DNA from 2 places in the Pseudomonas cistanchae genome. Region 1 is predicted to be linked to the other one. Evidence: predicted binding sites of a transcription regulator. Region 1 holds the regulator's gene; the other holds the start of a gene.

Region 1 (4,525 bases):
GCTGCGGGAGGGGCGACGTTCGTCTCGACCACAGGAGCTACCGGTTCAGCACCGGCAGGCTCGGCCAGACGGGCAAGTGCGGCCAGCAGTTCAGGAGTCGCGGGAGTCGGCTCGACCCGCTCACGTACCTGCGAGAACATTCCGTTGACCGCGTCCAGCGCTTCCAACACAACGTCCATAAGCTCGGAATCGACGCGCCGCTCACCCTTGCGCAGGATGTCGAACACGTTTTCGGCGATATGACAGCACTCCACCAGCTCATTGAGCTGAAGGAATCCGGCACCACCCTTGACGGTATGGAAGCCGCGAAAAATCGCATTTAGCAGATTCATATCGTCCGGGCGGCTTTCTAGCTCGACCAACTGCTCGGACAATAATTCGAGAATCTCGCCGGCCTCTACCAGGAAATCCTGAAGGATTTCTTCATCGGCGCCGAAGCTCATAGACGTGCTCCTAAAATCCTAGGCTGGAAAGCAGATCGTCGACGTCATCCTGATTAGAAGCGACGTCTTCACGCTTATCGGCATGAATCTGCGGACCTTCACCATGGGAAGGCTGTTTTTTTTGTTCTTGTTCGGCACGTAACTCGACATGGTTGTGTTGAACCCCGGCCAAGCGGTCGACCTGGCTGGCCATCAACACCAGTTTCAGCAGGTTGCTTTCAACCTCGGTAACCAGCTGCGTGACCCGCTTGATCACCTGGCCGGTGAGGTCCTGAAAATCCTGGGCTAGCAGAATATCGTTCAGGTGACCTGACAGGGCTCCGCTGCTGCGTTCACTCAAGGCAAGAAAATGCTCGATGCGCTTGGCCAGCTCACGGAAGCCATCGGCGCTCAGCTCGCGTCGCATGAAACGGCCCCACTCCGCGCTCAAGGCCTGAGCCTCGTCGCCGATGCCATTGACTAGCGGTGCACTCTGCTCGACCAGATCCATGGTCCGATTGGCCGCTTTCTCGGTCATCGTCACCACGTAGTTCAGGCGCTCGGTCGCGTCGGTTATTTGCGACACTTCAGTGGCATGAGGTACCCGTGGATCAATCTGAAAATTGACAATGGCGTTATGTAATTCGCGGGTCAGCTTGCCCACTTCAACGTACAAGCCATGATCGCGGGTCTTGTTGAGTTCGTTAATAACCTGAACCGCTTCGCCAAAGTTGCCTTGTTCAAGGCTATCAACCAGCTGGCGAGCGTTGTGTTTCAAGGACGACTCGAAGTCGTCCAGGGGATGATCATCATGTTCCATAAAACCCTCGCGGCAGACATCAGCCGTTAACCCGCTCAAAGATTTTCTCAATCTTTTCCTTCAGCACTTGGGCCGTGAAGGGCTTGACCACGTAGCCATTAACCCCCGCTTGAGCAGCTTCGATAATTTGGTCGCGCTTGGCTTCCGCGGTCACCATCAACACCGGCAACTGCTTCAGGCGCTCATCCGCCCGTACCGCGCGCAGCAGATCGATACCGGTCATGCCGGGCATGTTCCAGTCGGTCACCAGAAAATCAAAACCGCCGCTTTGTAACATCGGCAGTGCCGTGGTGCCGTCATCGGCTTCCGCGGTGTTGGTGAACCCCAGATCACGCAAAAGGTTCTTGATGATCCGTCGCATCGTCGAAAAATCGTCAACGATGAGGATTTTCATATTTTTGTCCAAGTCGACCTCCGTACCGTCCCGAACGTAACCAGCACCTGGCTACGCCTTTTAATCATGAAACCGGCCTGGCGGGCCGTTGCAAAAAATCTGTATGGCTAAATCGACAAGCCAATATCTACCAGCCCGCTCTGCAACGACCGCTGCTTTCTAGTTCGCGCGCCACTCACCCAGGCGTGCACGCAACCGCGCGGCGCACTGGCTATGCAACTGGCTGACACGCGATTCGCTAACCCCAAGTACTTCACCAATTTCTTTCAAATTCAGTTCTTCGTCGTAATACAGCGCCAGCACCAGGCGCTCGCGCTCTGGCAGGTTGGCAATCGCATCGGCCAGGGCCGTTTGAAAGCGTTCGTCTTCCAGATCGCGAGAAGGTTCGGTGTAGGCGGAGCTGGCATCTTCACGCAACCCGTTGTGCTCGCCGTCCTGCAGAAGGTCGTCGAAACTGAACAAACGGCTGCCTAAAGTGTCCCCCAGAATGCCGTAGTAATCCTCGAGACTCAATTGAAGTTCGGCCGCAACCTCTTGATCTTTAGCGTCGCGGCCCGTTCTGGCCTCAATTTTTCGGATGGCGTCGCTGACCATGCGGCTGTTGCGATGCACCGAACGCGGGGCCCAGTCGCCTTTGCGAACTTCGTCGAGCATCGAGCCACGTATGCGAATGCCGGCAAAAGTCTCGAAACTCGCGCCCTTGCCGCCGTCGTATTTTTTTGACGCTTCGAGCAGGCCGATCATGCCGGCCTGAATCAGATCATCAACCTGCACACTCGCCGGCAAGCGCGCCAGCAGGTGATAGGCGATGCGTTTTACCAGAGGCGCGTAGCGCTCGATCAGTTGATGCTGGGAATCCTGTGCTTGCGCTTTGCTGTACATAAGGAGTCCAGTAGCTGCTGTCATGTGGCCGAATCCGCAATCGGTTGGCGTACCAAGCGTTCGACGAAAAACTCCAAATGACCGCGTGGGTTGGCCGGCAGCGGCCAGGCATCGACTTTCTGCGCGATCGCCTTGAATGCCAATGCGCATTTGGAGCGCGGAAATGCTTCGTAAACCGCACGCTGTTTCTGTACGGCCTTGCGTACCGATTCGTCGTACGGCACGGCACCTACGTATTGGAGGGCCACGTCGAGAAAACGATCAGTAACTTTAGTCAGCTTAGCAAAGAGATTGCGTCCTTCCTGGGGACTGTGGGCCATATTGGCCAGAACCCGAAAACGGCTCATGCCATGGTCACGATTGAGCAGTTTGATCAGCGCATAGGCGTCGGTGATCGAGGTCGGTTCATCGCAGACAACCACCAGCACTTCCTGAGCCGCGCGCACGAAGCTCACCACCGAGTCGCCGATACCGGCTGCGGTGTCGATGATCAACACGTCGAGATTGTCGCTGATGTCGCTGAACGCCTGGATCAGCCCGGCATGCTGCATATGGGTCAGTTGCACCATGCTCTGGGTGCCCGAGGCTGCCGGCACGATCCGAATACCGCCCGGGCCCTGCAGCAGCACATCGCGCAGCTCGCATTCGCCACTGATGACATCTTCCAAGGTGCGCTTGGCGGTCAAGCCGAGCAGCACGTCGACGTTGGCCAGACCCAGGTCAGCATCCATCAGCATCACTCGCCGCCCCAGATCGGCTAGAGCAAGGGACAGATTCACCGACACATTGGTCTTGCCGACGCCACCCTTGCCGCCGGTCACCGCGATCACCTGTACGGGATGCTTACCCATGTTATCTACACACCTTGTCTATCTTCGACTGAAGCCATGTGGCTGCTTGCGCTGCAACGAACCACGACACGAACATACTATGCCTGATCTCAACGACCACGGCTGCGCTAGCAATCAACCTGCACGACGCGCTGGCTGCTGGTAGAGCCCGGCAAACACCTCGGCCATTGCATCTTCGCTTGGCGCCTCGTCGGATTGCAGGCCAACTGCGCGGCTCACCAACTGGTGGCTGCGCGGCACTTGCAGATCATCCGGAATACGCGGGCCATCCGTCACGTAGGCTACCGGCAGGCGCTGGCCAATGGCCAGACTTAAAACTTCACCGAGGCTGGTGGCCTCGTCCAGCTTGGTCAGAATGCAGCCGGCCAGGCCGCAATGCTTATAACTATGGTAGGCCGCTTTAAGTACCTGGCTCTGGCTAGTTGCCGCCAATACTAGGTAATTCTTCACTTTTAGGCTGCGCGAGGCGAGGCTTTCCAGTTGCATGCGCAGTGCTGGATCATTGCCCGGCAAACCTGCGGTATCGAGCAGCACTACGCGCTTGCGTGCCAAGGGGGCGAGTGCCTGGGTCAGCGATTGCGAGGCGTCGACCTGGGTCACCGATACATTGAGAATACGGCCCAGGGTTTTCAGTTGCTCCTGGGCACCGATGCGGTAGCTGTCCATGCTGACCAGCGCGACGTTCTGAGCGCCGTACTTGAGTACGTAGCGCGCCGCCAGTTTCGCCAGAGTCGTGGTCTTACCCATACCCGCAGGGCCAACCAGGGCAATCAAGCCACCCTCTTCCAGCGGTTCCTGTTTCGGCGTCTGAATCGCGTGGGCAAGATGTGCCAGCAGCATGCGCCAGGCCTGACGAGGCTCGGCGACCTTGTTGACCCGCTCAAGCAGTGCACGCGACAGATCGGCCGACAACCCCATGCGCTGCAAGCGACGCCACAGATTGGCCTGCTGCGGCCGCTGGGTTTGCATCTGGCCCCAGGCGATGGAGCCCAGCTGCACTTCGATCAATTCACGCAGGCCATGCAATTCGAAGCGCATGGCTTCGAGCGCTTGCTGATTCGCCGGAGCGGGCGCTGCAGCAGCGGCTGCAGCCTGAGATTTTTTCAGGACCGCGGCCAGGCTGTCAGCGGGCACGTCAGGCTTTGCGCCAATAAGC
Region 2 (4,525 bases), on a different contig from region 1:
TCATCGATCCTCAGGCTTACGAACTGCTCAAGTCCATCGTGACCGAGCAGCGCGAAGTGACCGACGAGGACATCATCAACTTCATGATGATTCCGCTGTGTCTGGAAACCGTGCGTTGCCTGGAAGACGGCATCGTCGAAACCGCTGCCGAAGCCGATATGGGCTTGATCTACGGCATTGGCTTCCCGCCGTTCCGTGGTGGTGCGCTGCGTTACATCGATAGCATCGGTGTCGCGGAATTCGTAGCCCTGGCCGACAAGTACGCCGATCTGGGCGCGCTGTACACCCCGACTGCCAAGCTTCGCGAAATGGCCGCAAACGGCCAGAAGTTTTTCGGTTAATCGCGGACAGACTAGAGCGAGAGTGAATTTATGAGCCTGAATCCTAGAGATGCAGTCATCGTCGACTTCGGTCGTACCCCGATGGGTCGTTCCAAGGGCGGCATGCATCGCAATACCCGTGCCGAGACCATGTCGGCACACCTGATCAGTAAGCTGCTGGAGCGCAACGCCAAGGTCGATCCGGCCGAAGTGGAAGACGTGATCTGGGGCTGCGTCAACCAGACCCTGGAGCAGGGCTGGAACATCGCGCGCATGGCGTCGCTGATGACCCAGATTCCGCACAGCAGCGCCGGCCAGACCGTCAGCCGTCTGTGTGGCTCGTCCATGAGCGCGCTGCATACAGCCGTGCAGGCAATCCAGACCGGTAACGGCGATGTTTTCGTGGTCGGCGGCGTGGAGCACATGGGCCACGTTGGCATGATGCACGGCGTCGATCCAAACCCGCACCTGTCGCTGTACGCCGCAAAGGCCTCGGGCATGATGGGCCTGACCGCTGAAATGCTTGGCAAGATGCACGGCATCAGCCGTGAGCAGCAGGACGCGTTCGGTGAGCGTTCGCACCGTCTGGCCCACAAGGCCACCGTCGAAGGCAAGTTCAAGGATGAGATCATCCCGATGCAAGGCTACGACGAGAACGGCTTCCTGAAAGTCTTCGACTACGACGAAACCATTCGTCCGGAGACCACCCTGGAAAGCCTGGCCGCGCTGAAGCCTGCGTTCAACCCGAAAGGCGGTACCGTGACTGCGGGTACTTCTTCGCAGATCACCGACGGCGCTTCCTGCATGATCGTCATGAGCGCCCAGCGTGCTCAGGACCTCGGCATTCAGCCGATGGCCGTGGTTCGCGCCATGGCAGTGGCCGGTGTCGACCCTGCGATCATGGGTTACGGTCCAGTACCGTCCACCCAGAAAGCCCTCAAGCGTGCTGGTCTGAGCATTTCTGACATCGATTTCTTCGAGCTCAACGAAGCCTTCGCTGCCCAGGCCTTGCCTGTGCTGAAGGACCTGAAAGTGCTCGACAAGATGGAAGAGAAGGTCAACCTGCACGGCGGCGCGATTGCGCTGGGTCACCCGTTCGGTTGTTCCGGTGCGCGTATCTCCGGTACCCTGCTGAACGTCATGAAGCAGAACGGTGGTACGTTTGGCGTGTCCACCATGTGTGTGGGCCTCGGCCAGGGCATCACTACCGTCTTCGAACGCGTTTAAGCGTCGAAGGTGCGAAACCGGGGCCTTGTGCCCCGGTTTTTGTTTATCGGCAAAAAATTTCCAAGGAATTAAGTCATGCAGCTACAGCCCGGACTTTATCGCCACTACAAAGGGCCTGAGTACCGTGTGTTTGGTGTGGCCCAGCATTCCGAGACCGAGGAGTGCATGGTGGTCTATCAGGCGCTGTACGGCGATTACGGCTTGTGGGTGCGACCGCTGCAGATGTTTTGTGAAAGTGTCGAAGTGGACGGTGAAAGTGTTCCGCGCTTCGCCTTGATTCATGCTGAAACCCCGATTTTTTCGCGGCCCTGAGTCGAGGTCGCTCCGTAGCCGCGCTTGACCTCGGCTTAACCGCCACTATATATAGCGGTGCCGCGCCGGCTGGCTTTTGAGCGACTGCGCGGCCCAGCTCTGTTGAACTCGACCCTGAGGCACCTATAAACACCGCCGTCACGGCCTGCTTCAGCTTGTCTTGACTACACCCGCTAGGTTTAACGCTCCAAGGCTATCCGCCTTTCAATTTACCGAATTCAGGAATTTTCCAATCCATGGGCAAATCGCTGGTCATCGTGGAATCCCCGGCCAAGGCCAAGACCATCAACAAGTACTTGGGCAGCCAGTACGTGGTGAAGTCGAGCATCGGCCACATCCGTGACCTGCCTACCAGTGGCTCGGCAAGCGCCGCCAAGGAGCCGGTCAAACGCGGCAAGGCGGCCGCAGGCGAAGTGCCAGCGCTTACTCCCAAGGAAAAAGCCAAGCGTCAGCTGGTCGCGCGTATGGGCGTCGATCCCGATCACGGCTGGAAGGCCAAGTACGAGATCCTGCCTGGCAAGGAAAAGGTGGTCGAAGAGCTGCGCCGGTTGGCCAAAGATGCTGACACCATCTATCTCGCAACCGACTTGGACCGCGAAGGGGAAGCCATTGCCTGGCACCTGCGCGAATCCATCGGCGGTGACGACAGCCGCTACAAGCGTGTGGTGTTCAACGAAATTACCAAGAAAGCCATTCAGGAAGCCTTCTCCAAACCAGGCGAACTGGATATCAACCGGGTCAATGCCCAGCAGGCGCGGCGTTTCCTCGATCGCGTAGTGGGTTACATGGTTTCGCCGCTGCTGTGGGCCAAGATCGCTCGTGGCCTGTCCGCCGGTCGCGTGCAGTCGGTCGCGGTGAAACTGGTAGTCGAGCGTGAAAAAGAGATTCGCGCCTTCGTTCCTGAAGAATACTGGGAAGTGCATGCTGACCTCGGTACCGCCAAAGGCGCCAACGTGCGCTTCGAAGTGGCCCGTGAGAACGGCGCCGCTTTCAAACCGCTGAACGAAGCCCAGGCCATGGCGGCCCTGGCGACGCTCAAGGCGTCCAGCTACAGCATCGCCAAGCGTGAAGACAAGCCGACCAGCAGCAAGCCATCGGCCCCGTTTATCACGTCGACCTTGCAGCAGGCCGCGAGCAACCGTCTTGGCTTCGGCGTAAAGAAGACCATGATGATGGCCCAGCGTCTGTATGAGGCCGGTTACATCACCTATATGCGTACCGACTCGACCAACCTGTCCGCCGACGCCGTAAGCATGGTGCGCGACTTCATTGAGGGCGAGTTCGGCAAGAAGTACCTGCCTGCCAATCCAATTGCCTACAGCAGCAAGGAGGGTGCGCAGGAAGCGCACGAAGCGATCCGTCCTTCCGACGTCAACCTCAAGCCGACTCAGCTGAGCGGCATGGAGCGCGATGCCGAGCGCTTGTACGAATTGATCTGGCGCCAGTTCGTGGCGTGCCAGATGCCACCAGCCGAGTATCTCTCGACCACCGTGACGGTGACCGCTGCGCAGTTTGAGTTGCGCGCAAAAGGCCGCATCCTCAAGTTCGATGGTTACACCCGCGTTCTGCCGCAATTGAGCAAGCCGGGCGATGACGACGTCCTGCCGGAAATGAATCAAGGTGAGGTGCTCAAGCTGATCAAGCTGGATCCGAGCCAGCACTTCACCAAGCCACCTGCGCGCTATTCCGAAGCCAGCCTGGTGAAGGAGATGGAGAAGCGCGGTATCGGTCGTCCGTCGACCTATGCGGCGATCATTTCGACCATTCAGGATCGCGGCTACGTTGCCTTGCACAACCGCCGTTTCTACTCGGAAAAGATGGGCGATATCGTCACCGAGCGCCTCGCGGAAAGCTTCTCCAACCTGATGGACTATGGCTTTACCGCCGGCATGGAAGAGCACCTGGACGATGTGGCCCAGGGTGAGCGCGAATGGAAGCACGTGCTCGACGAGTTCTATGGCGATTTCAAGAAAAAACTTGAAGTGGCTGAGGCGTCCGATAGCGGCATGCGTGCCAATCTCCCAACGCCGACCGATATCGCCTGTCGCGAATGTGGGCGGCCGATGATGATCCGTACCGCTTCAACCGGCGTATTCCTCGGTTGTTCCGGTTACGCGTTGCCACCCAAAGAGCGCTGCAAGTCGACGCTCAATCTGGTCCCGGGCGATGAGATTGCCGCAGACGACGAGGGTGAGTCGGAATCCCGTGTTCTGCTCGGCAAGCATCGCTGCCCTATCTGTGCGACCGCCATGGATGCCTATCTGCTGGATGAAACCCGCAAGTTGCATATCTGCGGCAATAACCCGGACTGCACGGGGTATGAGATCGAGCAGGGGCAGTACCGGATCAAGGGTTATGAAGGCCCGAGCCTGGAATGTGACAAGTGCGGCAGCCAGATGCAGCTTAAGACCGGTCGTTTCGGCAAGTTCTTCGGCTGCACCAACAGTGAGTGCAAGAACACCCGCAAACTGCTGAAAAGCGGTGAAGCGGCGCCGCCGAAAATGGACCCGGTGAAGATGCCGGAGCTCAAGTGCGAAAAGGTCAACGACACCTACATTCTGCGCGATGGAGCATCCGGTCTGTTTCTTGCAGCCAGTCAGTTCCCGAAGAACCGCGAAACCCGCGCGCCTCTGGTGATGGAGCTGATTCCGCACAAGGCCGAGATC

What was found. Region 1 encodes FliA, which starts transcription of late flagellar genes. Its sites were predicted from a motif close to CTAAAGTTTNNNNNNNNNNNGCCGNTAA; they were not measured.
Region 2: a site for FliA is predicted at 2,039-2,066, ahead of topA (type I DNA topoisomerase). Genes of this name have one in related genera too.

What each region holds. Positions count from the first base shown of each region.
Region 1 covers NZ_JBTLWN010000005.1:118,651-123,175, forward strand. The annotation lists gene ACX0MV_RS14920 (chemotaxis protein CheA) at 1-443, opposite strand, end outside; gene ACX0MV_RS14925 (protein phosphatase CheZ) at 454-1,242, opposite strand; gene ACX0MV_RS14930 (chemotaxis response regulator CheY) at 1,262-1,636, opposite strand; gene fliA (RNA polymerase sigma factor FliA) at 1,796-2,542, opposite strand; gene fleN (flagellar synthesis regulator FleN) at 2,539-3,369, opposite strand; gene flhF (flagellar biosynthesis GTPase FlhF) at 3,484-4,525, opposite strand, start outside.
Region 2 covers NZ_JBTLWN010000003.1:219,311-223,835, reverse strand. The annotation lists gene fadB (fatty acid oxidation complex subunit alpha FadB) at 1-341, shown strand, start outside; gene fadA (acetyl-CoA C-acyltransferase FadA) at 372-1,547, shown strand; gene ACX0MV_RS11100 (DUF1653 domain-containing protein) at 1,623-1,859, shown strand; gene topA (type I DNA topoisomerase) at 2,096-4,525, shown strand, end outside.